3 regions of the Arthrobacter sp. E1SS-5 genome follow, and region 3 is predicted to be linked to each of the others. Evidence: predicted binding sites of a transcription regulator. Region 3 holds the regulator's gene; each other region holds the start of a gene.
What was found. Region 3 encodes HrcA, which represses chaperone genes, less so after heat shock. Its sites were predicted from a motif close to TTNGCACTCGNNNNNNNCGAGTGCNAA; they were not measured.
Positions count from the first base shown of each region.

Region 1: the regulator HrcA is predicted to act here: its motif matches at 6,192-6,218, upstream of ACIGJD_RS16145 (Hsp20/alpha crystallin family protein).
Region 2: the regulator HrcA is predicted to act here: its motif matches at 7,108-7,134, upstream of groES (co-chaperone GroES).

Region 1 covers NZ_CP172703.1:3,444,153-3,454,043, forward strand. Annotated here, with positions in the region: gene ACIGJD_RS16120 (LCP family protein) at 1-430, shown strand, start outside; gene ACIGJD_RS16125 (LCP family protein) at 461-1,609, shown strand; gene ACIGJD_RS16130 (alkaline phosphatase D family protein) at 1,800-3,491, shown strand; gene ACIGJD_RS16135 (histidine phosphatase family protein) at 3,739-4,545, shown strand; gene ACIGJD_RS16140 (NAD(P)H-hydrate dehydratase) at 4,529-5,464, shown strand; gene ACIGJD_RS16145 (Hsp20/alpha crystallin family protein) at 5,694-6,116, opposite strand; gene ACIGJD_RS16150 (hypothetical protein) at 6,364-6,555, opposite strand; gene ACIGJD_RS16155 (FAD-dependent monooxygenase) at 6,739-8,358, opposite strand; gene ACIGJD_RS16160 (hypothetical protein) at 8,372-8,932, opposite strand; gene ACIGJD_RS16165 (S9 family peptidase) at 9,100-9,891, shown strand, end outside.
Region 2 covers NZ_CP172703.1:2,976,321-2,986,211, reverse strand. Annotated here, with positions in the region: gene rimI (ribosomal protein S18-alanine N-acetyltransferase) at 1-396, shown strand, start outside; gene tsaD (tRNA (adenosine(37)-N6)-threonylcarbamoyltransferase complex transferase subunit TsaD) at 393-1,484, shown strand; gene ACIGJD_RS13800 (glutamate--cysteine ligase) at 1,499-2,650, opposite strand; gene ACIGJD_RS13795 (glycoside hydrolase family 3 N-terminal domain-containing protein) at 3,027-4,475, shown strand; gene ACIGJD_RS13790 (shikimate 5-dehydrogenase) at 4,537-5,334, shown strand; gene ACIGJD_RS13785 (THUMP-like domain-containing protein) at 5,362-6,603, opposite strand; gene ACIGJD_RS13780 (hypothetical protein) at 6,658-7,038, shown strand; gene groES (co-chaperone GroES) at 7,291-7,584, shown strand; gene groL (chaperonin GroEL) at 7,663-9,273, shown strand; gene ACIGJD_RS13765 (dihydrofolate reductase family protein) at 9,406-9,891, opposite strand, start outside.
Region 3 covers NZ_CP172703.1:2,264,824-2,274,088, reverse strand. Annotated here, with positions in the region: gene lepA (translation elongation factor 4) at 161-2,017, shown strand; gene hemW (radical SAM family heme chaperone HemW) at 2,043-3,272, shown strand; gene ACIGJD_RS10505 (DUF4870 domain-containing protein) at 3,317-3,727, opposite strand; gene ACIGJD_RS10500 (DUF3097 domain-containing protein) at 3,804-4,652, opposite strand; gene hrcA (heat-inducible transcriptional repressor HrcA) at 4,827-5,840, shown strand; gene dnaJ (molecular chaperone DnaJ) at 5,929-7,056, shown strand; gene ACIGJD_RS10485 (16S rRNA (uracil(1498)-N(3))-methyltransferase) at 7,059-7,838, shown strand; gene ACIGJD_RS10480 (GerMN domain-containing protein) at 7,825-8,742, opposite strand; gene ACIGJD_RS10475 (PhoH family protein) at 9,149-9,265, shown strand, end outside.

The DNA of each region.
Region 1 (9,891 bases), 1.2 Mb from region 3:
GCGCAGCCTGCTGGACGGCGAACACGCTCTGGAGTTCGTCCGCGAGCGCTACGCCTTCGCAGACGGGGATTACCAGCGGGTGCGCAACCAGCAGGCCTTCGTGAGGGCGCTCTTCGCCAAGAACTTGAGCCCGGAAACGCTCCTGAACCCCGTGAAGGCGCATATCGCGGTCACTGCCATGGCGCCGTTCATCAGCGTGGACAGCGGACTTAGTGCAGCGGCGTTGGCGAACCTGGCCCTGGAACTGCGCAATGTGCGTGCGGGCGACCTGAAAACGTTTACCCTTCCCACGCTGGGGGTGGGAACCTCCCCGGACGGCCAATCCATCGTCCTTCCAGACCAGAAGGCCATCAAGGACATCGGCGACGCGCTGGCAGGTGACAGTTTGGACAACTATGTAGCCAATGAGGCCCTGCCGGACGGACACTGATCCCACCAGTCACAATGAGGTGGAGGCGTCATGAGCATCCCAGGCGGTTCTGATCCATCCGGCCCCGGCGGCCCCGGAAACTCCGGTTCGCAGCCCGCCGGGCAATCCGCCCACCGGCCCGCCTGGCTGGTTGCCCTGGGCCGCCGCCGCTGGATTGCTGCGCTCGTGGCGGTGGTGCTGGTTGTGGCGGCCGGAATCGCGGTCTTCAGCCTGAACCGCGCCGGCCAGGAAGCGCAGCCGGCAGCTACCCAGACGCAGTCGCCCAGCGAAACGCCCGCACCGACTCCATCTGAAACGCCCCCGCCTGCTCCTGCTCCTGCTCCCCCACCCCCGCCTGCCCCTATCCCGGACCTGCCTGCAGCCCCGATGAACATCCTGGTCATCGGCAGTGACATCCGCGGCGGCACCCCGGCACGTGATGCGGCCGCCCACACGGCAGCCACCGGGGAACCCCAGGACCAGCGGGCAGACTCCCTGATGGTGGTCCACGTCCCCGCTGACCGGCGCAACCTGTACCTCATCTCCATCAACCGCGACAACTGGGTGGACATCCCCGGTTATGGAGCCGCCAAGATCAACGCCGCCCTGCAGTACGGCGGCATCGACATGGAGACTGCCACCGTGCAGCAGCTGCTGGGGATCACCATCGACCACACCCTGATGCTGGACTTCGGCGGGTTCAAGATCCTGGTGGACGGCCTGGGCGGCATCGACGTCAACGTTCCCATCCCGTTCCAGTCCAGCATTGAAACCCAACACGTCTTTCCCGCCGGGGTGAACCACCTGGATGGGCAGGCGGCGCTGGAATTCTCCCGCGAGCGCTACGCCTTTGCCGATGGCGACTTCCAGCGGGTGCGCGACCAGCAGATCATGCTCCGCGCCATCCTGGCCCGCCTCACCGCAGGCGGCGCCCTCAACGACGTGAACGCTGTGCGGTCCCTGGTCGATTTCGCTTCCTGCTGCCTGACCGTGGACAAGGCCTTCGACCCCGTCCAGGCCGCCATCCTGGCCTACAGCCTGCGGAACCTTGACGTGAACGCCATTGGCACCATGACGCTTCCGACCGCGGGCTCCGGCTTCGTGGCCGGGCAGTCCGTGCTGTTCCCTGACTACGGCGGCATCGCGGCCGTGGGCGCGGCCCTGCGGGAGGGCCGCATCGGCGACTTCGCGAAGCCATAGGGCCGGGGTCCGCCGGGCTTCGGGGACAGGTGGCGCTGCGCCAAAGCGGTGGTGACGCGCAGATTCCCTGGCGCGGCGATATTCGGGGTGCGGCGGCGGCTTGGCGCATCGCGGGGGAATTTGCGCGTCGTATACCGTCCGTTCACCGCGGCGTCGGAGTCTGTGTGCCGGCCGGGGAAAACCTGAGGTCATGAGCGAATCTTCCCAGGCCGGGGTTTCCCGCCGCACCGTAGTCAAGAGTTCCGTCCTCGCCGCCGCGCTGGCCTCCGTGCCCGCCGCCAACGCCTCGGCAGCCACCCAGTCTCCCGCCGGCGTCGCCTTGGTGCGTAACCGGCTCACGCTGCCCAGCGGCATCGCCACGGGCGACGTTACCTCTGATTCCGCCGTGCTCTGGTCCCGCGCCTCGGGAGCCGGCCGGATGACGGCCGTCCTGCGGGCAGTGGACGACGGCGGCCAGATCCTGCGTGGGCGGGGCGCCTTTGAGCGGGTCCTCCGCGGGCCCCGCGCCACCCAGGCGTCCGACTTCACCGCCAAGATCCACGCCGGAAACCTCCCGTCCAACACCCGCTTTGCCCTGGAGATCAGCTTCGAGGACGACGGCGGCGCGGCAGGTGAGACGGTGCACGGCAGCTTCCGCACGGCTCCCGACGCCGGGACGGTCAACGGCAAGGGCCGCACCGGTGACACCAGCAACGGCGGCGACGTCCCGGCGTCGTCCGCCCAGAGCTTTGTGTGGACCGGCGACACCGCCGGCCAGGGCTGGGGCATCAACGAGGAGATCGGCGGGATGCGTGGCTACCGGGCCATGCATCAGACCCGCCCGGACTTCTTCATCCACTCCGGGGACACCATCTACGCGGACGGGCCCATCACCGAAACCGTGGTGGAAAAGGACGGCCAGGTCTGGCGCAACCTGGTCACGGAGGAAGTGTCCAAGGTGGCCGAAACGCTCACCGAATTCCGCGGCCGGCACCGCTACAACTCCATGGACGCCAACATGCGGGCCCTGTTCGCGGACGTACCGGTGATCGCGCAGTGGGACGACCACGAGACACACAACAACTGGTACCCGGGCCAGATCCTCGACGATCCGCGCTACACGGTGCGGGACGTCAACACCCTCGCCGCCCGCGGCCGGCAGGCGTGGCAGGAGAACATGCCCATCGCCGACAGCTCGGCCATCTGGCGCCCGGGAACGTTCGATGACGCCGGCCAGTACCAGCCGGCACGGATCTACCGGAAGATCTCCCGCGGGCCGCAGCTGGACATCTTCTGCCTGGACATGCGCACCTACAAGTCCCCCAACACGGACGGCAAAGAACCCTACGCCACGAACATTCTTGGCCAGGAGCAGGTGGACTGGCTCATCCGCGAGGTGTCCAAGTCCAAGGCGACATGGAAGGTGATCGCGAACGACCTGCCGCTGGGCATCGTGGTGCCGGACGGCCCGGTCAACCAGGAGAGCCTGTCCAACCGCGACAACGGCGCTCCCCTGGGCCGCGAACTCGAGATCGCCGGGGTACTCAGCGCTTTCAAGCGCAACGGCGTGAAGAACACGGTGTGGCTGACCGCGGACGTGCATTACTGCGCCGCCCACCACTACTCCCCCGAGCGTGCCGCATTCACCGACTTCACCCCCTTCTGGGAGTTCGTGGCCGGTCCCATCGCCGCAGGTTCCTTCGGCCCCAACAGCATGGACGGCACATTCGGCCCTGAGGTGGTGTTCTCCAAGACCGGACGCTTCGCCGGGGAGTCGCCGCGCGACGGCGAAAACCAGTTCTTCGGCCACGTCCAGCTGGGTGAGGACAACAGCTTCACCGCCAGCCTCCGGAACGCGAACGGGGCCACGGTGTTTTCCAAGGTGCTGATGCCGGAACGGTAGACGGTGCCCTCGACGCGCAAAACCACCGGCGACGCGGATCTTCCCTGACGCGCCCATATTCGGGGTGCGTCGATGCCTTTGCGCGTCGCTGAGGAAAATGCGCGTCAAGCCGCGTAGCGCTGTGGCGACGGCGGCGCACCCGGGTGCTGCCACCGTCGCCGGTTATTTTGCGCCGACCCCTGGGTACGCCGTTAGTAGTGTTCCTGCATTCGGTACGCATTCGGAACAGCCAGAACGGGGTGATTTTTTGAAGGACACTTCAGCAAACAGCACTTCAGCGAACGACGGCGGCCTGACGGAGGCGGTTCAGCAGCCCGGGGCCGTGGAGCTGCTGCTGATCCGGCACGGTGAGAGCGAAGGCAACGTTGCGGCCACCGAGGCCCGTGAAGCCGGCGTGGAGGTCATCGAGGTTCCCGCCCGCGATGCGGATGTGGACCTGTCAGGAACCGGCAGGGACCAGGCCAAGGCCCTGGGTACGGCACTGGGACGGATCGCCGAGGAGTTCCGTCCCGACGCGGTGGTGTCTTCCCCATATGCGCGTGCCCGTCAGACGGCTGAGATTGCGGTGGAAACAGCCGGCTGGCCACTGCAGGTGCGCACCGACGAGCGGCTCCGTGACCGCGAACTGGGGATCCTGGACCGGCTCACCCGGCTGGGCGTGGAGAACCGCTACCCCGGGGAATCCGAGCGCCGGGACTGGCTGGGCAAACTGTACTACCGCCCGCCCGGAGGGGAATCGTGGGCGGACGTGGCACTGCGGCTGCGGTCCGTCCTGGCGGAGCTCAACAGCACAGGCATGGGCCAGCGGGTCATGCTGGTGTGCCACGACGCCGTGATCATGCTGTTCCGGTATGTCCTGGAAGGCCTCACCGAAAAGGACCTGCTGGACCTGGCGGCCAGGGAGGCCATCCTCAACGCCTCACTGACCAAGTTCGTCCGCCCCTCCGGCGTGGGGCCATGGACGCTGGAAAGCTTCAACGTGGCTGACCATCTGGCGGAGCAGGGCGTAGAGGTCACCCAGCACGCGGGAGACACCAGTGTCCGCCCGCACTGATGCATCCGGACCCACCCTGGTGACGCCGTCGCTCCTGCGGGAGTGGCCGCTGCCGCAGCCGGGCGCGGACAAGTATTCACGGGGCTCGGTACTGGTGGTTGGCGGGGCCAGGGCCACCCCCGGGGCAGCCCTCCTGGCCGGCACCGCAGCCCTGCGCGCCGGGGCCGGGAAGCTCACGCTGGCGGTGGCCGAGTCGGTGTCGGTGCACCTGGGGGTGGCGATGCCCGAGTGCGGCGCAATTGGACTCCCGGAAACAGCCACTGGCTCCGTTAAGCCGGAACTGGACCGGATCTCCCCTTACCTGGATAAAGCCGACGCCATCCTGGTGGGCCCAGGCCTGGACGATCCCGACCTTGCCAATGAACTGCTGGAGGCGATGCTCAGCCGCGAGGGCGGCGCGGACAGTGGCTCCGAGGGCGACGCTGGAGCGGGGGAAGGTCCCGCCGTCGTCCTCGATGCCTACGCGCTGGGGGCCCTGGTGCCGCTGGAGGACCAACTGGACCCGTGGCGCGGAAGGCTGATCCTCACCCCGAACCCGACGGAAGCGGCGGTCCTGCTGGGGCGGGACGTGAACGACCTCGAAAAGGACCTGGCAGAGATTTCCGCCAGGTTCGGGGCCGTGGTCAGCTGCCAGGGGCTGATAACCCAGCCGCCCGGCCTGAACCCGGACGAGCCGCAGCTGTGGAAGATCACCACGGGGTACGGCGGGCTGGGCACGTCCGGCAGCGGCGACGTGCTGGCGGGAGCCATTGCCGGGTTCCGGGCCCGCGGAACCACGGGCGCCCAGGCAGCCTGCTGGGGAACCCACTTGCATGCAGCCGCGGGGGACCGCCTGGCCAGCAGGCTGGGACCGCTTGGCTTCCTGGCCCGCGAACTGGCTGACGAATTGCCCGCCCTGATGCTGGAATTCAGCGTTTGACGTCCGGCTTACATCGGACTGCAGGTGCCCCCGGCACGCGGATGGCCCCCGGCTAAACCCGGGGGCCACCGTGTCGGGAGGTTGAGGCCTAAGCTGCCGATGCGCTGTCTGGCGCTGTGGCGTTGCACAGATGGCGATTCGCCCCAAAAAGGCAGTCAACAGATGTGCCCGCCTCCCGAGTCTTTCCGGTCATCTACGGTTCTCGCGCTGAGCGGATTTCCCGCGCCGGCTATGCGGAGATCTCCTGCTTTGCCCCCTTCGTTTCAATCTCGATCTTGCGCGGCTTGGCCTTTTCGGCAACGGGGATCCGCAGCGTCAGCACACCGGCGTCGTAGCTGGCCTTGACCTTGTCCACGTCCAGCGTGTCGCCGAGGATCAGCTGCCGGCTGAAGACGCCGCGCGGCCGTTCGGCTGCGATCAGTTCGGTGTCCTTGCCCACGGGGTCGGGCCGTTCCGCCCGCACGGTCAGGACGTTCCGTTCCACATCCAGGTCCACCGAATCCACAGCGACGCCGGGCAAATCGAAGGCCACGACGAACTCCTGGTCCTCACGCCATGCATCCATCGGCATCGCCGCCGGGCGTGCACTGGTACCGAGGACCTGCTGGGCCAGCCTGTCCAGCTCGCGGAACGGATCGGTTCGCATCAACATGGCTTCCCTCCTGGTAAGAGATGGTCCAACACTGCTTCCACATCAGCCTGATCTGTGGTGGCTGATATAGATTTTTTAGCACTGCAGCGGGAGGTCTTCAAGGGGTTCAGCCGCGGATTTCCTGCCTGTTTTTAGGTCCGAAGCGGGCCTGATTTTCGCGACGTCCGCAGCATGAAAAGGGGCCCTCTCCGCAGCTGCTGCTGCGCAGAAGGCCCCTCTTCGGCATCACTGCTTTACGGCTTTGCCGTCAGTCCCTGGTGGGATCCGGGCGAAGCGGCGCGGGCCCTGGATCCGGGACCGGCAGCGGGCCGGGCGCCGGCGGTGCCGGGAACGGGTTGGGGGACGGCGGACCGGGCGGCTGGGTGGGATCCGGCGACGTGGGTTCCGGACCGGGTTCGGGCGGAAACGGCTCAGGTTCGTGCACTGGCGGGATGGTCATGGAACTTCCCCTCTCATGCTGGACTTATGTGCCTTGAACTGACCAGACTACGCCCGCAACCCCGCCGCAACTACCCTCCCCACCCCCGTTGCCCTATCAGATTTGGCTCTTATAAGGCCCCTTTAGGAGCCATAAGTGATGGAGCATTACGACGGCGGGAGGGCGCCTTAGTCCCGACGGCACCTAGTCCGGGACCGCACCGACCAGCCGCAGCCAGTCGCGGAGCTGCGCCGGCTCCGCCTCGCCGCACCGGAACCCCACGCAGCCGTCCGGGCGGACCGCAACCATGCCCGCTCCGGGATGGCTGGACAGGCGATGGATGTGGAGCAGCCGGGGCTGCCTGTCCAGCGCTGCAGCGACCGGGCCGGCACCCAGGGCCACCGGGCCGGCGTCGCGCCCCAGCAAAAGGTGGATGCCAGGCACGGCGGTCAGCTCATGCAGGCGGACCACCCGTCCGTCCACCGACACCACAGCATCGGGCAGCCGCTCGCCCGGCCGCGGCCACCCGCTGGCCCCGGGCGTACCGTCGCGCGAGATGGCGCTGCTCCGGTAGTTCACGAACGGCTGGGCCAGCAGCCTGACGCCCTTCGAGATGAGCCAGCGCCTGCGAAGCAGGATCGGCAGGACGGGAGCGAACGCCGGCAGGATGCTGCGGGCCAGGCGGGCGGCCGGATGCGGCGAGGCTTCGCCGAAGAAGATCAGGTGCGTCAGCGCCAGCACCCGCCGGGCCGCGGGCAGCCGCTCCCGCCCGTAGCTTTCCAGCAGTTCCGGCAGCGGCCTCCCGGCGGTTGAGGCGAACCCCAGCTTCCAACCGAGGTTGAGGGCGTCCAGGATGCCGTTGTTCATGCCCTGGCCTCCCGCCGGGGAGTGGGCGTGGGCGGCGTCGCCGGCCAGGAAGACGGGGCTGGTCCCGAACGTGCCGGCAATCCGGTGCTGCAGCGGAACCTGGGCGGACCAGCCCACGTCCCGCACGGTGGCCCCCAGGCCCGACTCCCTCACCAGCCGCGCCACCTCCTCCGGTGGAACGGGCGGACCCAGCTGGCCGAAGCTGGCGCTGGAACCCGGGACCGCCGGGCGGGTGGCCAGCATCCGCCACGTGGCACCCTCGCCCAGCGCAAAAAGGAAAGCCAGCCCTGCACGGCCCACCGCCACATGCAGCAGCCCTGGGTCCAGGGGGCCATCGAGTTCGAGGTCGGCCAGGACGGCTTCCACCCGGTAGGGCCCGCCGCGCCACTGCGCGCCGGTGATCCCGCGGACGGTGCTGGACTGTCCGTCGCAGCCGGCCAGGAAGCGGGAAAGGTGCTGCCCAGGCCCGCGGGCGCCGTGGAGCTCCGCGTGGACCGGGCCGCCGTTTTGAAGCGCCGGCGCCCTGCCGTTGTCCTGGTGCAGGCCACGGAATTCCACGCCCCAGTCCACCGCTACGCCCCTGTCCTGCAGCGCCTGCCACAGAACCTCCTCGACGTCGGCCTGCCGGACCAGCGTCAGGTGCGGGAAGGCGGTGTCCAAAAGGTCTGCGTGCCCCAGCCGGGCTTCGACCAGCCGCCGGCCCAGGTGTATCCGTGCTTCGGGGGCGGTGTCTGCCCGGTCCAGCAGTTGGTCGGTCACGCCCAGGGGGCGGAGGCCTTCCAGTGCACGGGCATGCAGCATCAGCGCCCTTGACGGGCGGGCCCGGTGCTCCCGCCGGTCCACCACCCGTACGGTGGCCCCGTGGGCAAGAGCCTGGAGGGCGGTGGTGAGCCCTGCGGGACCCGCGCCAACCACTAAAACGTCCGTGTCCGCCGTCGTACCTTGCCCGCCTGGCATGAGCGCCCTGCCGTCACTCTTTGGCGCGGAGCCGCCACCATGCATGGTCGATTCCGGCGGCCGCAATCCTGGCCGGGTCCGCCAGCACGTCGTCGCGGCGCAGGCCGGGAAGCACCTTGTAGCTGATCGACCCGCGGACACTGACAAGTTCCAGCACCCGCCAGAGCGCCGCAGCATACCTTCCGGCCCGTTCGGCACCGTCCCACTCGTACAGCCCGCGGTAGGCGCCGAAGGTGTCGTGGGCGCACCAGAGCTTGGACACGAAGCCCGGGAACCCCACGAAGAGCGGAGTGTTCAGGATGCTTTCCACCTCGAACAGGCGGTGTGCGCGGCCCCGCACCCACCTCAGCGTGAACGCCACCACCAGCACGCAGGGCTCGGCGGGCACGCGGTCGACGGCGGTCTCCCGGTAGACCCGCGATGTGCTTCCGTCGGCGAAGCGCAGCACCCGGCCCACATTGTCCTTCGGAAGGTGCACCTGCCGGCGTGCCAGCATGACGCAGGACGTTCCGACGCTGCGAGCGACCGCCAGCCATGCCCTGGGCCGGGGAGCCGGTCCGGATTCGGGGGTCATGGGCGTTCTCCTTTCCCTGCGCCTGTCTGCAGCGCCTTTCCAGCCTGCCGGGAAGGACGCGAATGGTCCCAGAGTCTTTCGCCCCCTTTCGCGCTTTCGCGCCGGGGCGCCTCCCCCGACAGCGAACGGCCTGCCGACTTGGTGGGAGCGGTCTATATATTGAATCCATGACCTCCACTTCCCTGCAGGATTCCACCGGCACTGCGATCCCGGCGCCCCCGGTTGCCAAGAAGATCCCCACCGAACGCACCCACCACGGGGAGACGTTCGTTGACAATTACGAATGGCTGCGGGACAAGGAATCGCCGGAGGTGGTGGAGCACCTGCGGGCCGAGAACGCGTATCAGGAAGCCGTCACCGCGCACCAGGAGCCGCTGCGCGAGGCCATTTTCCAGGAGATCAAGGGCCGTACCCAGGAAACCGATCTTTCCGTCCCGCACCGCAAGGACGGCTGGTGGTACTTCAGCCGCTCGGCCGAGGGCAAGGAGTACGGCATCCACTGCCGCGTGAAGGCGCGTGACACCGGGGACAAAGTAGCCGACTGGACTCCCCCGGCCGTCGAGGCCGGAGTTGGGATTCCCGGCGAGGAGATCCTGCTGGACGGCAACCTCGAAGCCGAAGGCAAGCCGTTCTTCTCCGTGGGTGGCACCGCCGTCACTGTTGACGGGAACCTGTACGCCTATGCCGTGGACAACTCCGGGGACGAACGGTTCACGCTGCGGATCAAGGACCTGCGCACCGGCGGACTGCTGCCGGATGTCATCGAGAACATTTTTTACGGTGTTGCCTTCTCCCCGGACGGCTCCCGGCTTTTCTACACGGTGGTGGACGAGTCCTGGCGGCCCTACCAGGTAAAGTCCCACATCCTGGGCACGACCGTTGCCCAGGACGAAGTGGTGTACCAGGAGGACGACCCCGCCATGTGGCTGGGCTTCGAGCTTTCCGCCGACCGGCGCCAC
Region 2 (9,891 bases), 710 kb from region 3:
ATGTTCCTGGACGAGCTCTCCCAGCCGGAGACCCGCCGCTACCTGGTGGCGGAGGGCAGCGACGGCATCGTGGGCTACGCCGGCCTCATGTGCATCGAGCCCATCGCGGACGTCCAGACCATCGCCGTCGTCCCCGACTATGAGGGCCGCGGCATCGGCAGCACCCTGCTCACGCACCTGATCGACGAGGCCCGGCAGCGCGGCGCCGCCGACGTCCTCCTGGAAGTCCGTGCCGACAACCCCCGGGCGCAGCAACTGTATGTGCGGTTCGGCTTCGAACAGATCCACACCCGGCCCCGCTATTACCGCGACGGCGTGGACGCCCTGATCATGCGCCTCCAGCTGACCGCACCACCTACTGAAGGCCATCAAGCAACGGAGGCAGGCCAGGCATGAACCGTGAACAGCCCCTGGTACTGGGCATTGAATCGTCCTGCGACGAAACCGGCGTAGGGATCGTCCGCGGCACCGAACTCCTGACCAACACGGTCTCTTCCTCCATGGATGAGCACGTCCGCTTCGGCGGAGTCATCCCGGAGATCGCTTCCCGGGCGCACCTTGATGCCTTCGTGCCCACCCTTGAACAGGCCCTGTCAGACGCCGGCGTGGGCCTGGAGGAAGTGGACGCCATCGCCGTCACCTCCGGACCCGGGCTGGCCGGCGCGCTCATGGTGGGCGTGTGCGCTGCCAAGGCGCTCGCCGTCGCCACCGGCAAGCCCCTGTTCGCGATCAACCACCTGGTGGCCCACGTGGGCGTGGGACTTCTGGATGACCGTGCAAGCGGCCGGAAGCAGGAGCTGCCGGAAAACCTGGGGGCCCTGCTGGTGTCCGGCGGCCACACCGAAATCCTGCGGATCAACAGCATCACCAGCGACGTGGAACTCCTCGGCTCCACCATCGACGACGCCGCCGGCGAGGCCTACGACAAGGTGGCCCGCATTCTGGGGCTTGGCTACCCGGGCGGCCCGGCGATCGACAAGATGGCCCGCAACGGCAACCCGAAGGCGATACGTTTTCCCCGCGGCCTCACCCAGCCCAAGTACATGGGCACGGCGGATGAGCCCGGGCCGCACCGGTACGACTGGTCCTTCAGCGGACTCAAGACGGCGGTGGCCCGGTGCGTGGAGCAGTTCGAGGCGCGCGATGAAGAGATCCCCGTGGCAGACATCGCAGCGGCGTTCCAGGAGGCCGTAGTGGACGTGATCTCGTCCAAGGCGGTCCTGGCCTGCCGCGAGCACGGCATCAAGGACGTCCTGCTGGGCGGCGGCGTGGCAGCCAACTCGCGCCTGCGGGAACTGACGGGGCAGCGCTGCGCCTCGGCCGGCATCCGGCTGCACGTTCCGCCCCTGGACCTGTGCACGGACAACGGCGCCATGGTGGCCGCCCTCGGTGCCCAGCTGGTGATGGCGGGCGTCGAGCCCAGCGGAATCGGATTCGCCCCGGATTCCTCCATGCCGGTCACCTCGGTGTCGCTCCCCGCCTGAAGCGTCAAACCCACTCAGGCGGTGGGGCCGTTGCGCATCTGCTTGACCAGGTCCAGCACCACGGCCTGCAGGTTCCCGCCGTTCTCCTCCGCCACCCGGCGCTGGCGCTGGTAGCCGGCCCCGCGGCGGATGATCTTCTCCACGTCGGCAAGCTCGTCGGAGCAGCGCAGCTTGGCCGCCACCGGTTCCAGCCGGTTCAGCGTCTCCAGCAGGTGGTCGGTGACCAGCTGCTCGTGGCCCGCCGCGTCAAGGATGATGATGGCGTCCAGGCCGTACCGGGCCGCCCGCCACTTGTTCTCCTGGACGTGCCACGGCGGCATGGTGGGGATGGTGCCGCCGTTGTCCAGGATGGTGGAGAACTCATCCACCAGGCACTGGGTGAGGGCCGCGATGGCGCCCACTTCCTCCAGCGTGGCCAGGCCGTCGCAGATGCGCATCTCAATGGTGCCCAGTGCCGGGACGGGCCGGATGTCCCAGCGGATCTCCGAGATGGTGTCGATGACGCCTGTGGTGAACATGTCCTGCACGTAGGACTCGTATTCTTCCCAGGACTTGAACTGGAAGGGCAGCCCCGCCGTGGGCAGCTGCTGGAACATCAAGGCGCGCTGGGAGGCGTAGCCGGTGTCCTCGCCGCCCCAATACGGGCTGGACGCGGAGAGCGCCTGGAAATGCGGGAAGTAGTTGACCAGGCCATCCAGGACGGGGAGCACCTTGTCCCGGCGGTCCAGCCCCACGTGCACGTGGACGCCGTAGATGACCATCTGCCGGCCCCACCACTGGGTCCGGTCGATCAGCTTGGCGTAGCGTGCCTTGTCCGTCACCGGCTGCAGCTGCGGCGGGCTGAACGGATGGCTTCCGGCGCAGAACAGCTCCACGCCCATGGGATCGGTGATTTCACGGACGGCGGCAACGGACCGGCTGAGGTCCTGCTTGGCCTCCGCCGCTGTCTCGCAGATTCCCGTGACCAGCTCCACCGTGTTCAGCAGCAGTTCCTGCTTGATGTGCGGATGTTCGTCGTCTTCGTTGAGTTCGGGGTGGCGGGAGGCCACGCCGCGGAGCACCTGGTTGGCCACGGAGGCGAGCTCGCCCGTCTTTCCGTCCACCAAGGCAAGCTCCCACTCAACACCGAGGGTTGACTGCCTCGATGACGCGAAGTCGATCTTCACACGTTTCCTTACTCTCCGGTTTGCCGCTGGCTGATGCCGCTCACAGGCTGCTGCCGGCAGGCGAACGGGTGTTTCAAGTCTATAGGGCAGGGGTAGCATCCTATTGATGGCACCATTCCCCCTGCGTCACAGCCCTGCCAAATTCTTCCCCCTCCTCCTGGCCTTGTCAGCCCTGGCCCTGGCCTCGTGTTCCCCATCCCCAAGCGCGGCCCCGCCGTCGTCCTCCGCGCCGCCCACCGGGGCGTCCCCAGCGGCATCGGCAAGTACGACGCCGGCACCTCCTTCGGCTTCTCCTTCACCTGACCCGGGTTCCCGGGCTTTGGGGTGGGGGCCGGAGCAGCGCGACCAGGACGCTGCCGTGGCGGCCGTGGCGGCGATGTCGCCGGAGCAAAAGGCCGGGCAGGTCCTGCTCCCGTTTTTCACGGGCAACAAGGTGGAGGCCCATGCCGCGCTGATCCAGCGGCTGCATCTTGCGGGGTCCATCATCATGGGCGACAACGTGCCGCTGGACGCCCGGGGAAACGTCGACGTGGCAGCCATGGGAGCCGTGAACCAGCGGCTGCTGCAGGCTGTTGCGGCCGACGGCCGGCGCTGGCCCGGGATCATCGGGGTGGACCAGGAAGGCGGAGCCGTGGCACGCCTCGGGGCGCCCCTCACCGACTGGCCCACGCCCATGAGCTACGGCGCCGCCGGAAACCCGGACCTGACGCGCAAAGCCGGCAGGGGCCTGGCGGGTGAGCTGGCTCTACTGGGCTTCGACTTGGACTTCGCCCCCGACACCGACGTGACCATCGGGCCCAGCGACCCCACCATCGGGGCCCGTTCCATGTCCGCCGACCCTGCCGCAGCGGCCACCCACGGCGTGGCCTTCTCGCAGGGCATGCTGGACGCCGGCGTGCTCCCCAGCGTTAAGCACTTTCCGGGGCACGGATCCGTGACGGCAGACTCGCACGTGAGCCTTCCCGTCCAGCCGGCCGGGATCGACGCGCTCAGGGCCAGGGACTGGAAACCTTTCCAGGCCGCCGTCGCCGCGGGCCTGCCGATCATCATGACCGGTCACATTGCCGTGCCTGCGCTGGAACCCGGCGTGCCGTCGTCGCTCTCTGCCCCGAGTTACGCGGCACTGAGGGGGCTGGGCTTCAAGGGTGTGGCCGTAACCGATGCCCTCAACATGGGCGCAGTAGACAACCAGTACCCGGCCGGCGCTGCCGCGGTGAAGGCGCTCGCCGCCGGCGCCGACCTGCTGCTGATGCCGGCGGACGTGGCACAGGCCCACGCCGCCATCGTCCAGGCCATTGCCGCGGGCACCCTTCCCGCCGCCCGGCTGGATGAGGCAGCGCAGCGGGTGGCCACCATGATGATCTGGCATGCCCGGACCTCGCCTGCTCCCGGAACGCCGGGCGCCGGTGCTCCGGCAGGAAGTGCTGCCGCCTTGTCGGCCCAGGTGTCGGCGTCTGCCGTCACGGTGGTGTCCGGTCCCTGCGCCGGACCACTGGTACCCGGCTCCGTGCGGGTGGCCGGCGGGGGACCGGCGGACCGGGAGCGCTTCGAAGCCGCCGCTGCCCGCGCAGGCATCAGGATCGGTTCGGGACCGCTGGTCAACCTGATCGGCTTTGGCGGGAAACCGGCCGGGGGCGACATCGCCGTGGCCCTGGATGCCCCGTGGCCGCTTCAGGGCTCCAGTGCGCCGGTGAAGCTGGCACTCTATGGGCATACCGACGCCGCCTTCGATGCGCTGGCCGCCGTGCTTGCAGGGAAGGCGGCCGCTCCAGGGAAGCTGCCCGCCGCCGTCGGGCCCTTCCCTGCCGGAACCGGCTGCCCCTGACCGCACCACGGCGGGAGGTGAACGCGGGTTTAATGGACTGGTGCCCATTCTGAATAAAGACATGACCCTTTGCATCTCGCTCTCGGCCCGCCCCAGCAACAACGGGACCCGGTTCCACAACCACCTGTACGGCCAGCTGGACCTGAACTGGATCTACAAGGCGTTCGCGCCCACCAACCTGGAGCAGGCCATCGCCGGCGTCCGCGGGCTGGGCATCCGCGGCTGCGCCATCTCGATGCCGTACAAGGAAGACGTCATCGCGCTGGTGGACGAGATGGACCCGTCCGCCAAGGCCATCGACTCCGTGAACACGATCGTGAACACCGACGGCCACCTCAAGGCGTACAACACCGATTACACGGCGATCGAGCAGCTGCTGGCCAGCAATGCGGTGCCCACTGACTATTCGGTGCTGGTCCAGGGCGCCGGGGGAATGGCCAAGGCCACGGTGGCTGCCCTGCGGGACGGGGGCTTCAAGGACGTCACCGTCATCGCCCGGAACGAGGCGGCAGGACGCGCGCTCGCCGGCCAGTACGGCTTCCAGTGGCGTGCAGGGCTCGACGGCGGGACGGCCGACCTGATCATCAACGTCACCCCCATCGGCATGGCGGGAGGGGCGGAAGCGGACAGCCTGGCCTTCCCGGCGGAAGCCATCGAGGCCGCCCGCGTGGTGTTCGATGTGGTGGCGCTGCCTGCCGAAACGCCGCTGATCCGCGCGGCCCGGGCTGCCGGCAAGCCGGTGATCACCGGTGCCGAGGTGGCCACCATCCAGGCGCTGGAGCAGTTCGTCCTGTACACGGGGGTGCGGCCCACTCCCGGGCAGGTGCGGGCCGCAGAGGAGTTCATGCGCGCCCAGTAGCGCCGGCAGGGGCTCCCGGCCAGTGTGTCAGACGGGATCCACCACGATGGCCACCCGGTCCTCGCCGATGCGGGTCAGGACCAGGGTGGCCTTTTTACCGCCCTTTTTAGCCGCACCCTTCCCGCCCGGCAGCAGCTGCTTCCGCAGCTCTTCCGGGGTCACCGCGGTGCCGCGCTTCTTGATCTCCAGCACGGTGATGCCCTCCCGCTTCACCCACGCCTTCAGCGCCCTGACGTTGTAGGGCATGACCTCCAGGACCTTGTAGGCCCTGGCGAAGGGGGTGTCCAGGAGTTCCGGGGCGCAGATGTAGGCGATGTGCTCATCCACCAAATGCGCGCCGAGTTCCAGCGCCACATCTGCCACCAACCCGGCGCGGATCACGGCGCCGTCAGGTTCGTACAGGTACCCCTCCACAGCTCCCACCGGCGCTGTCGGGCCGGCGCCGAAGTCCTCCCCGCTGGTGAGCTCGGCCGGCCCTTGGGAACCCAGGACCAGGGCAGCGCGGCGGACGCCGGGCCTGCGCACGGCGTTGAACCACAGGGTCACCTCGGTGACATCGCCGCCCACCGATACCCATTGGGCCTCGCACCCGGCGGGCACGGAGTCGTGTGGCATGCCCGGGCCCATCTTCACTCCCACCGCTTTCCCCTCGGCGGCGAGCGACTCCACGAAGGACAACGGCGGCGAGAACGCCTCGGGGTCCCAGATCCGTTTGGTGCCGGAGGTGAAGGTGACGCGGCGGGCCGGATCCAGCCAGACGCCGTCGATCCCTTCCATCGGAACCGCTGCCGCGTCGGCGTGCACCACCGTGGCGTTGGGGAACGGGATGAGGTTCACTGTGGCGCAGGCCGCGGTGGTCTCATCCATTTCGACGGCGGTGACGTTGATGTCCAGGGAAGCCAGAGCCAGTGAGTCGGCGCCGAGGCCGCAACCCAGGTCTGCCACGTGCTTGATCCCGGCAGCCGCGAAGCGGCGTGCGTGGTGGGCGGCGACGTTCAGGCGCGTGGCCTGCTCCAATCCGGCCTGGGTGAAGAGCATCTGGCGGGCAAACTCGCCGAATTTCGCCTCCGCCCGGGTGCGCAGCCGCGACTGCGTAAGCACGGCGGATACGAGTTCGGGGGAGTGCCCGGCCTTCCTGAGCGCCGAATTGAGCTCGAACGAATCCTCGTCCCGGTAGGGGCCCAGGGATGCCAGCAACTCCCAGCCTTCGGGGGTCAGCAGCGGTGCGATCTGGTCCTGTGCAATCTGGTCCTGGGGAGCGTGAGCCATGGGTTCCAGCCTAGTGGAGGAGCGCACGGCCGGGATGCGGATACTGTTGAAACCATGGATGAGAGCGCAGCCCCCGGGGAGACCGCGGACCACGAGCCCAGGCACAGCAGGGCCGCCCGGCTTGCCCGTTCCGTCCTGATTGCCGCTGCCGTGGTGGCCGTGGTTTGCATCGCCCTGCTGGTAATCATCTTCCTGCTGGACACCTTCAACGCCACCGTCTATTCGGTAGGCGGCAACGACATCGGAGACAACAGCCAGGAGTCGCGGGACATCCGCGGGCTGTACGACGGCGCCCGGTCAGGGAGCATCGTTTTCCTCGTCATTTCGCTGCTCGCCGCAGCGGTGTCCGGATGGGTCCTCTACCGCGGGCGGCAGCAGGGCGGCGGCGATTCCGACGGGGGCGAGGACGTGGACTTCGACGACCTGGGCCGGTAGGCGCGCCGCGGCTTCCGCCCGCAACCCGGCGTCGTACGTCCGGCGAAGGCGTACGCCCGTGACGAAACGTTGGCACTCACCTTGACCGAGTGCTAACCCTTACATAGAGTCTTCATTAGCACTCTCCCTAGGAGGGTGCTAACACATGAAGAGCTGCCAGCCAGGCTGCTGCCGGCACCGCGACGACGGTTTGCCAGCTACGGCGGAAAGCTTTCCAGTCCACGAATTTGCTGACGAAAAGGAGAGGTCCGAGTGTCGGTCTCTATTAAGCCTCTTGAGGATCGTATCGTTGTCCGCCCGCTCGAAGCCGAGCAGACCACGGCTTCCGGCCTGGTCATCCCGGACTCCGCACAGGAGAAGCCGCAGGAAGGCGAAGTTGTTGCAGTAGGCCCCGGCCGCTTCGAAGATGGCAACCGCGTTCCCGTCGACGTGGCCGTTGGCGACGTCGTCATCTACTCCAAGTACGGCGGAACCGAAGTCAAGACCGGCGGCACCGAGTACCTGGTGCTGTCCGCCCGCGACGTCCTGGCGATCGTCGTCAAGTAACTCTTTCGGATCCCCGTGCCGCCGGCCATGCTCATGCTGGCCGGCAGTGCGGGGTTCTGTCTTTGAAAGGACAAAACCATGGCAAAGCAGCTTGCGTTTGATGACGCTGCCCGCCGGTCCCTTGAGGCCGGCATCGATAAGCTCGCGAACACCGTCAAGGTGACGCTCGGCCCCCGCGGCCGCAACGTCGTCCTGGACAAGAAGTGGGGCGCCCCCACCATCACGAACGACGGCGTCACCATCGCCCGCGAAGTGGAACTGGACGACCCCTACGAGAACCTTGGCGCCCAGCTGGCCAAGGAAGTAGCCACCAAGACCAATGACGTTGCCGGTGACGGCACCACCACCGCAACGGTCCTGGCCCAGGCCCTGGTCAAGGAAGGCCTGCGCAACGTTGCAGCCGGCGCTGCCCCCGGCCAGATCAAGCGCGGCATCGAAGTTTCGGTTGAAGCCGTGGCTGCCCGCCTGCTGGAGAACGCCCGGCCGGTTGAAGGCACCCAGGTGGCAAACGTTGCCGCCATCTCCGCGCAGAGCGACGAAATCGGCGAGCTCCTGGCCGAAGCCTTCGGCAAGGTGGGCAAGGATGGCGTCATCACCATTGAAGAGTCCTCCACCACGCAGACCGAACTGGTCCTCACCGAGGGCATGCAGTTCGACAAGGGCTACCTGTCCCCGTACTTCGTCACCGACGCGGAGCGCCAGGAAGCTGTCCTCGAGGACGCACTCATCCTGATCAACCAGGGCAAGATCTCCTCCATCCAGGAATTCCTGCCGCTGCTCGAAAAGGCGCTGCAAGCCTCCAAGCCGCTGTTCATCATTGCCGAAGACGTTGAGGGCGAGGCCCTGTCCACGCTGATCGTCAACCGCATCCGGGGCACCCTGAACGTCGTCGCCGTCAAGGCTCCGGGCTTCGGTGACCGCCGCAAGGCCATGCTGCAGGACATCGCCACCCTCACCGGTGCGCAGGTTGTCTCCCCGGAGCTGGGCCTGAGCCTGGACTCGGTTGGCCTGGAGGTGCTGGGTACTGCCCGCCGCATCACCGTCACCAAGGACAACACCACCATCGTGGACGGCGCCGGTTCGGCGGAGGATGTATCGGCACGGGTTGCCCAGCTGCGCGCCGAGCTGACCCGCACGGACTCCGACTGGGACCGCGAAAAGCTCCAGGAGCGCCTGGCCAAGCTGGCCGGCGGCATCGGCGTCATCAAGGTCGGCGCCGCCACCGAGGTTGAGCTCAAGGAAAAGAAGCACCGCATCGAGGACGCCGTGTCCTCCACCCGCGCTGCCCTCGAAGAAGGCATCGTCTCCGGTGGCGGTTCAGCCCTGGTCCACGCCCTCAAGGCATTGGACGAGGACGCCTCGGTCAAGGCCCTTGAAGGCGACGCCGCAGCCGCCGTTGGCATCGTCCGCCGCGCGCTGGTGCAGCCACTGCGCTGGATCGCCCAGAACGCAGGCTTCGACGGTTACGTGGTCGCCGCCAAGGTTGCCGACGCCGAGATCAACAACGGCTTCAACGCCAAGTCCGGCGAGTACGAGGACCTGATCGCCGCGGGCGTCATCGACCCCGTCAAGGTCACCCGTGCAGCCCTCCGCAACGCGGCCTCCATCGCCGCCCTGGTTCTCACCACCGAGACCCTGGTTGTGGAGAAGCCGGCCGAAGAGGACGAGCACGCAGGCCACAGCCACTAGTCCCCACCGTCTCCCTAACCTCGCTTCGCTCGGTCAGGGAACCCTGACGGCGTGGGCCCAGCTCTTTGGCTGAGAAGGCTGGTCCGGCATTTGCCGGGCCAGCCTTTTTCATGTCCCCTGAACGAGGCCCCTTTAACCCGCCGCCATGTCCCGCGTTTCCACTCCGCCCGCTGGCTCGTAGACCAGGGAGACAGCACCTTTGGGGAAGCTGCGGGCCGGCTCGGCGAGGCGGAAGGTGGTGGGTACGGCGCCGTCGTCGAACAGGCGCTTGCCTTGTCCGAGCGTGACGGGATAAAGCCAGAGATGAAGGCGGTCCAGCACTCCTGCGGCCAGGAGGGACCGGATGAGGACCCCGCTGCCGAACATGTGCACCTGCCCGTAGTCCTCCCGGAGCCTGCCTGCGGCGGCGGCATCCGGCAGCACAGTGGTACCTGCCCAATCGGGATCGTGCAGGGAGCTGGATACGACGAACCTGGGCACCCCGTTGAGTGCGTCCGCGATGTCACCGGACTGGTGCGGCCAATAGGAAGCGAAGATGTCGTAGGTCTCCCGGCCCAGAAGCAAGGCGTCCATGCGGCTGATCCCGGCAGCAATGGCGGCGCCCGCTTCGTCGTCGGA
Region 3 (9,265 bases):
CGGCGTTGCGCCGCCGAAACGCCCCTGTAGGTGCCGGTCAGGATGCGGTGGCGGAGTCCCGGACGTGGGACACTGGATGTTCAAGATGTGCGGCTGGACCGCAGGCGCCTTTCGCGTGCCTGCCGGATGGCTGCAGAAAAGCCAACAGTAAGGACCCTGCGTGTCTCCCATGGCCCGCACCGCACCGGTGCCCGCCGCGACAGATCCGGCAATCATTCGGAACTTTTGCATCATCGCGCATATTGACCACGGCAAGTCCACCCTTGCTGACCGGATGCTGCAGTCCACCGGGGTGGTCCAGGCGCGCGACATGAAGGCCCAGTACCTGGACCGCATGGACATCGAGCGTGAACGCGGCATCACCATCAAGTCCCAGGCTGTCCGCATGCCGTGGGAGGTGGACGGCGTGAGTTATGCCCTGAACATGATCGACACCCCGGGCCACGTTGACTTCACCTACGAGGTGTCCAGGTCCCTGGCCGCATGCGAAGGCGCAATCCTGCTGGTGGACGCGGCCCAGGGCATCGAGGCCCAGACGCTCGCCAACCTGTACCTGGCCATGGAAAACAACCTCACCATCATTCCGGTGCTGAACAAGATCGACCTGCCGGCGGCGCAGCCCGAAAAGTACGCAGCCGAGCTGGCCAACCTGATCGGCGGCGATCCCGAGGACGTCCTGCGCGTGTCCGGGAAGACCGGCGTCGGCGTGGAAGCCCTCCTGGACAAGATTGTCAGGGACCTGCCCGCGCCGGAGGGTGACCCGGATGCTCCGGCCCGCGCCATGATCTTCGACTCTGTCTACGACACCTACCGCGGCGTGGTGACCTATGTGCGTGTCGTGGACGGCATGCTCCACCCCCGGGAACGCATCCAAATGATGTCAACCAGGGCCTCGCACGAGCTCCTGGAAATCGGCGTCAGCTCACCCGAACCCACACCCTCCAAGGGGCTGGGCGTCGGTGAAGTGGGCTACCTGATCACCGGTGTGAAGGACGTGCGGCAGTCCAAGGTTGGCGATACGGTCACCAACCTGGCCAAGCCGGCCGCCGAGTCGCTGCCCGGCTACGCCGATGCCAAGCCCATGGTGTTCTCCGGCCTCTATCCGCTGGACGGCGCCGACTACCCGGTCCTCCGCGACGCCCTCGAAAAGCTCATGCTCAACGACGCCGCGCTGGTGTACGAACCCGAGACTTCCGCCGCACTGGGATTCGGGTTCCGTGTCGGCTTCCTGGGCCTCCTGCACCTGGAGATCACCCGCGAACGCCTGGAGCGCGAATACAACCTGGACCTCATCTCCACCGCGCCAAACGTGGAATATGAGGTGACCCTGGAGGACAAGAAGGTGGTCCGCGTGACCAACCCCAGCGAGTACCCCACCGGCAAGATCGCCGAGGTACGCGAACCCATGGTCTCCGCCACCATCCTGGCCCCCAATGAGTTTGTGGGCGCCATCATGGAGCTGTGCCAGTCACGCCGCGGCGTCATGAACGGCATGGACTACCTTTCCGAGGACCGGGTGGAAATCCGATACCGCCTGCCGTTGGCGGAAATCGTCTTCGACTTCTTCGACATCCTCAAGTCGAAGACCCGGGGCTACGGCTCGCTGGACTGGAAAGCCGACGGCGAGCAGGTTGCCGACCTGGTCAAGGTGGACATCATGCTCCAGGGCGAGCAGGTTGACGCCTTTAGTGCCATCACCCACCGGGACAAGGCATACGCCTACGGCGTGATGATGACCGGCAAGCTCCGTGAACTCATCCCGCGGCAGCAGTTCGAGGTGCCCATCCAGGCGGCCATCGGTTCCCGGATCATCGCCCGTGAAAGCATCCGGGCCATCCGCAAGGACGTCCTGGCTAAATGCTACGGCGGTGACATCTCGCGTAAGCGCAAGCTGCTGGAAAAGCAGAAGGAAGGCAAAAAGCGCATGAAGATGGTGGGCACTGTGGAAGTGCCGCAGGAGGCCTTCATCGCCGCCCTCACCACGGACGAATCGAAGGACAAGGCAAAGAAGAAGTGACCACCGCGCAGCGGGGGACGCGCTGATGCCCAGCGTCCTTCCCCTCGGCGACCCGGCGCCGTCGGACGGTCTGCTGCCTGCACAGGCAGCGGATGGTGCGGCGGGCCGGGCATTCGGCCTGTACGTCCATATTCCCTTCTGCGCCGTGCGTTGCGGATACTGCGACTTCAACACCTACACCGCCACGGAACTCGGCGGCGGCGCATCCCAGGACGCGTATGCCCAAACGGCGGTGTCGGAAGTGGCGCTGGCGGCCAGGGTGCTGGCCGGTTCCGGCCTGCCGGAGCGGAAGCTCAGCACGGTCTTCTTCGGCGGCGGCACGCCCACGCTGCTGCCCGCAGATGACCTTGCGGCGATCCTCCGCGCTGCCATCGACCAGTGGGGCATCGAGGACGGTGCCGAGGTCACCACGGAAGCCAACCCTGACTCGGTCACCCCTGAGTCCCTGGCCGTCCTCAAGGAAGCCGGTTTTACGCGCGTGTCCTTCGGCATGCAGTCCGCCGTTCCGCACGTCCTCAAGGTCCTGGACCGCACCCACACGCCCAGCCGGGTTCCGCAGGTGGTTCAGTGGGCCCGGGAAGCCGGCCTGGCTGTCAGCCTTGACCTGATCTACGGCACGCCGGGGGAGACGCTTGCCGACTGGCGCCACTCCCTGGAGACCGCCCTGTCCTACCAGCCCGACCACATCAGCGCCTACGCGCTGATCGTCGAGGAGGGCACCAAGCTGGCGGCCCAGATGCGCCGTGGCGAGGTCCCGGGAATTGACGACGACGACCACGCCGACAAGTACGAGCTCGCCGACAAGCTGATCACCGAAGCCGGGCTTGGCTGGTATGAGGTCAGCAACTGGGCGCGCACTCCGGAGCAGGCGTGCCGCCACAACCTCGCCTATTGGCGGGGTGACGACTGGTGGGGGATCGGGCCCGGCGCCCACTCCCACATGGGCGGGGTCCGCTGGTGGAACGTCAAGCACCCATCCGCCTACGCCAACCGGCTGTCGCAGGGGCTGTCGCCGGCTGCCGGCAGGGAAACCCTGGACGCGGAAACCAGGAACCTGGAAAAAGTCATGCTCGAGGCGCGCCTGCAGTCAGGGCTCGACGTGTCAGCGCTCAGCGCTGCCGGGCGGCACGAGGTGGCCGGGCTGATCGCGGGCGGCCTGGTGGAGCCTGCTGCCGCTTTCCGGGGACGCCTGGTCCTGACCCTCAAGGGCCGGTTGCTGGCAGACGCAGTGGTCCGCCGCATCCTCCCGGACTAGTCCCGCCCGCGCCCTGGCGGTGTGGGCTCCACAGCCGCCTGAGGCTACTTAATCCAGCGCAGGTTGTACTGGTAGCGGTGCGGCTGGCCGCGGTTGACGTGAATGCCGGCGGCCACGGAGAAGCACGTGAGCGCCACCCAGATCAGTGTGGCGATGACGGCGAAAATGTTACCCACGTAGGGGATGAAGACCAGGATGTTGGCCAGCACCGCGGCGATGGTGGGCGGCAGGCTGAAGTTCAACGCTTCCTTGGACTCCTGCGCGGTAAACGGCCCGCGGTCGCGGAAGATCAGGTAGATCAGCAGCGAGGGGATGCACCCCAGGATTCCGCCGAAGTGCGCCAGCGTGGCCCATTGGCGGTCTTCGCTGGCCGTAAGCGGCAGGGCGTTGGCGGGTACGCCATGGTACTCGGAACGGCCCTGGCCGTCCCTGTGATCACGTGCGTTTTCTGCCACAGTCTGTGTCCTTCTGAGGTGCAAGTTGGTGCTGACTACTACCAAGAATACTGGCTTTGTGGCCGTTGCCTGCCCGTCAGGGCACGGTAAGGAAATCGATGACTTCCTCAACCCGGCCCAGCAGCGACGCTTCGAGGTCCGCGTACGTGCGTACGGCGCCCAGCAGCTTCTGCCATCCGAGGCCGATGTCTTCCTTTGTGGCGTGGGGCCAGCCAAAAGCTTTGAGGATCCCGGTCTTCCAGTCTTGCCCACGGGGGATGGCGGGCCATTTTTCGATGCCCAGGACTGCAGGGCGGATTGCCTGCCAGACGTCCACATAGGGGTGGCCGACGATCAGGACGTTTCCGGCCGCGCCCGGGGAGGCCATCACGGAGTCGGCGATCCGGGATTCCTTCGAATCGGGAACCAGGTGGTCCACCAGCACGCCGAGGCGGCGGCCCGGGCCGGGCCTGAAGTCTGCGACGGCAGCGGCCAGGTCGTCGATGCCGTGGAGGGGCTCGACGACGATGCCTTCCACGCGCAGGTCGTCTCCCCAGACCTTTTCCACCAGTTCGGCGTCGTGCTTGCCTTCCACCCAGATCCGGCTTGCCTTGGCAACCTGGGCGCGCTGGCCGGAAACGCGCACCGAACCGGAGGCGGTCCGGCCGGCGGGAAGACCGGAAGCGGCCTTCGGCGCTGGCGGCATCAATCGGATGGGCTGGCCCTCAAGGAGGAAACCGAACCCAAGCTTGAAGGACCGGGACTTCCCGCGGCGGTCCTCCAATGCCACGACGTGCATTCCGCCGGATTTCTCCACGCGGGTGACAGCGCCCACCCAGCCGGACTGTACGTCCTCAAGCACCATGCCGCGCTCCACGGGGACCTCGGGCAGCTCCGCCCTTGAGGGAGCGGAAATGCCCCGGGGGCCCCAGTTCTGGTAATCCATGGAATCGATCCGCCTAGCGCTAGCTCCTCAGCCCGGGAGTTTCGCCCGGAGCGGTACCAATGCTAACAACGGGGCGAGGCATAATAGACTGTTAGCACTTAGGCATGTCGAGTGCTAACCCCTGGGTGGCACCGGGCGGGGCGAGCGGCCCCGGACCATGGATGGAGGTGGAGAGTGAGCGAGCCACGCAAACTGGAAGTACTGCGGGCCATCGTGGAGGATTACGTCCACTCCCGCGAGCCGGTTGGGTCGAAGGCCCTGGTGGAGCGGCATCATCTTGGTGTTTCCAGCGCCACCATCCGCAATGACATGGCCGCCCTTGAGGACGAGGGGCTGATTACCGCCCCCCATACCAGCGCCGGCCGGATCCCCACCGACAAGGGTTACCGGCTCTTTGTCGACCAGATCTCGGCAGTCAAGCCCCTTTCGGCGGCAGAACGCCGTGCCATCCAGACCCTCCTGGAAGGCGCGGATGACCTTGACGACGTGCTGGACCGCACTGTCCGGCTGCTGTCGCAGCTGACCAACCAGGTGGCTGTGGTCCAGTACCCGCACCTGAGCAGGGCACTTGTCCGGCACATCGAATTTGTGCTGCTGGCACCGCGGAAGGTCCTCGTGGTCCTCATCGCCAACAGCGGCAAGGTGGAGCAGCGCGTCATCGACGTCGGGCAGGACCTCGGCGACGACGCGCTGGCCGAGTTGCGCACCCGGTTTCTTGCCGCGCTCGGGGGAACCCGGCTGAGCCAACTCGCCCAGGCCCTTCCCGCCGTCGTGGCTGCGACACCCCACCCGCAGCGCCAGGCGGCACACGCGCTGGCGCTCGGCCTGGAGGCGTTGGCCCAGAGCAGCCGGGAAGACCGCATGGTCATGGCCGGCACCGCCAACCTCGCCAGGTCCAATGTGGACTTTCCGCTGAGCATTGGCCCTGTGCTGGAGGCGCTCGAGGAACAGGTGGTGATGCTGCGGCTGTTGAGCGAGATGGCCCAGGACCACCGGGGCGTGGCTGTCAGCATCGGAAGGGAGAACCCCTATGACGGCCTTGCCGAAGCCTCTGTGGTGGCCACCGGCTATGGTCCGGACAGCGCAGCCAAAGTGGGAATCCTCGGTCCTACCCGAATGGACTATCCCACCACCATGGCCGCCGTCAGGGCAGTAGCCCGCTACCTTTCCAGGATTTTGGGGCCCTGACTCTTGGCCGCCGGAGCTTGCTCCGACTGTGGAACGAGAGCCCTGGCCGACCAACTGAACGCAGTACTACAAGGAAGAGACACGAACTTTGAGCAGCCACTATGACGTCCTTGGAGTCTCACCCGAAGCTACGGGGGAAGAGATCAAAAAGGCCTACCGCAAGCTGGCCCGCACCCTCCACCCGGACGTTAACCCAGGTGCCGACGCTGCAGAGCGCTTCAAGGCGGTAACGCACGCCTACGAGGTCCTTTCCGACCCCCAGAAGCGCAGGATCTACGACACCACCGGCAATGAAAACGGCACGGACAATGGCTTCGGCGGTGCCGGTTATGCAGGCCAGGGATTCGCGTTCCAGGACATCTTCGACACCTTCTTTGGCGCCGGCGGCACTTCGGGCCCTGCCTCGCGTGTCCGCCGCGGCCAGGACGCGCTCATCAGTGTCCGGATCGACCTCCGTGACGCCGTGTTCGGAGTCAACAAGAAGCTCGAGGTGGACACCGCCGTGGTCTGCCCCACCTGTGACGGATCGTGCTGCCGCCCCGGGACCCAGCCGGAACGCTGCGACATCTGCGGCGGCAGCGGCCAGGTCCAGAGGGCCGTCCGTTCCATCCTCGGCCAGGTCATGACGGCAGCCCCCTGCGGCACTTGCGAGGGCTTCGGCACGGTCATCAAGGACCCCTGCAACGAATGCAGTGGCCAGGGCCGCATCCGCAGCCGCCGGTCGCTGACCATCAAGGTTCCCGCCGGCGTCGCCACCGGTACCCGCATCCAGCTCTCGGGCCAGGGGGAGGCAGGCCCGGCAGGGGGCCCGGCGGGTGACCTGTACGTGGAGATCCGCGTCAACAACGACCCCACGTATGTGCGTGAAAGCGATGATCTGCACGCCACCCTGCACATCCCCATGACCGCGGCAGCCCTGGGCACGGACGTCAGCCTGGAAACCTTCGACGGTACCCAGGAGATCGACGTCAAGCCGGGAACCCAGTCAGGCGAAATCATCACCCTCCGCGGCTTGGGTGTTACCCACCTGAGGGGCTACGGCCGCGGCGACCTGAAGGTCCACCTGCAGGTGGACACCCCGGCCAAGCTCGACTCCGCGCAGGAGGACCTCCTGCGCCAACTGGCCAAGCTCCGGGGTGAGCAGATTACCGAGGGCAAGTTGGCTGCCAGCGGCGGCATGTTCGCCAAGCTCCGGGACCGGTTCGGGAACCTGTAGCGGTGAGCAACCCCGTCTTCTTCACCTCCGCTGGTTCCCTGGACGCAACGACGCCGGGCCGCATGTTCGTCCTCGAAGGGGCCGAGGCGCGGCACGCCGTCACCGTGAAGCGGCTGGCGCCGGGCGAGGCCGTGGATATTGTCGACGGCGCCGGCACCCGAATGACCGGAAAGGTCGTCTCGGCCACGCCGTCCGGGCTCGAGGTGGAGTGCAGCAGCCTGACAGTGGAAGACAGGCCCGACGTCCGGCTGGTGCTGGTCCAGGCCCTGGCCAAGGGAGACCGTGACGAGCTGGCCATTGAGACAGCCACCGAATTGGGCATCGACGCCGTCGTGCCCTGGCAGTCTGAACGGTCCATCGTCCGCTGGAAAGGCGACCGGGCAGCGCGGGCGCATGCCAAGTGGGAGTCAACCGTGACGGCGGCCGCCAAGCAGGCGCGGCGTGCCTGGATCCCGGAGGTGCGTTCCGCCGTCGACACCACAGCGCTTTCCGCCGCCGTGGAAACGGCGGACCTGGCGGTCATCCTGCATGAAGACGCCGTGCGGCCGCTGCGTACCGTCCTGGAGGCGTGGCAGGCGAGGGCAGGCATGGGCCCCCGAGAAATCCTGCTGATCGTGGGCCCGGAGGGCGGCATCAGCCCGCGGGAAGTAACCAAACTCTGCGACAAAGGCGCTGTGACGGCCCTGCTGGGGCACCATGTCCTGCGATCCTCCACAGCCGGCCCGGCCGCCGTCGTCCTGGCCAGCGACATCCTTGGGCGCTGGACCGCTACTGGACCTTAAAGGATCTCGTGTCCTCGTTCTTGTCCGGCTCCCCGCCGGAGCCGGCCTGCGCTACCCGGAGCTCGTAGTCGCCCGGCGGCAGGTTGAGGGCAAGCGTGAAGGCGCCCGCCTGTCCCTGCTCGGCGCCGGCCGTCGTTTCCCCGCTAAGGAAGGGCGCTTTGCTGCCGCCGTCCCCGGCCCGAAGGAGCTGCCAGTGGAGCTTCGCCCCCGGTGAGGTGCTGCGCCCGGTGATCTTCACGCTGCCGCCCGGCACGTCGGTGTTTTCCTGGGGGTCGATAATCCATACCGGCGCCACAAGGCCTGCTGCCCGCGTCATGAGTGCGCCCAGCTGGATCTTTCCGAACGCGACGTAGTCCGTATGGCCATCCACCAGGATCCGGACCCGGATCTGCTGGCTGGTGTCGATCAGGCCCGAACTGGCAGCCGCCGCGGTGGCCGTGTAGATCAGCTGCTGGATGGCCCGGGCCGCCATGTCGGCATCGAGGTTGCTGTTGAAGGCGTCGGCGGAGACGTCGACGGTGATGACATCCTTGCCTGAAATGGAAGTGGCCAGTTTGTCCGGGTTCTGCCAGGGGGTGAAGAAATCAGGGTCCAGGGGCTTTTCCGACATCATGGCGCGCAGGGCCCGGGTGACCGGATTGTCCTGCTCGGGGACGTCCCGGAATTCACGGTAAAGGAAGATATTCGCGCCGCTGCGGCCAATCCAGTAGACCGGGGCCTTGTTGGAGGACTGCGTGGTTTCCAGCGGGGCGCTGGTGGAGGGGGCGTCCGGCATTGTGCCGCCGGAGGCCGGGACCGACGCGGTGGTGCCTGCAGGGGAAGGCCCGCCCTCGGCCGTACAGCCGGCCAGGACCGGAACAAGCACCAGGATTCCTGCAAGGACAGCCGGGCGCACCCGGCCCATGGGGCGTCCTGCCCTTTTGGGCGCAGAGGTTTCCGGCACTGTCCTGCCCTTGTCCTTTCCTGGCGTGGCGGGCCGATCCCCCTGGCGGCCTGGCGTCCCAGCAGATGCTGGATTTCCAGCATTGCACAGCGGTGCGCGCGGTCAGCCGCTCTGTGCCTCCTTCCGGCCAACTGCAACTGGAACGATATGAGGCCGATATGAAGTTGATATCTAAGGGTTTGTTTGGGAGCCATTTCACGGGTGGCGTGGACGCTTCCGTTGCGCCAGGTATCCGCTCCGTACCGGTGCTGGCGTAAGATAAAGGGATCGCTGGGCAGGGAGCGCCGCGCAACGGGCCCCGGCATCAGCCAAACGCAAACAAGTGATGTCGAACTTCGAGGGGACCACGGGCCTGCGGGCCAACACCATGACTGAATCAGCAAATGGTAAGCGCCGGCTCAACACGGGCGAAGGCAGTCCGGGGGAATTTCCCCACTCCATGCCCGGCACCCGGACCGAAGTTGTCCTCTTTGAGAACACCGAC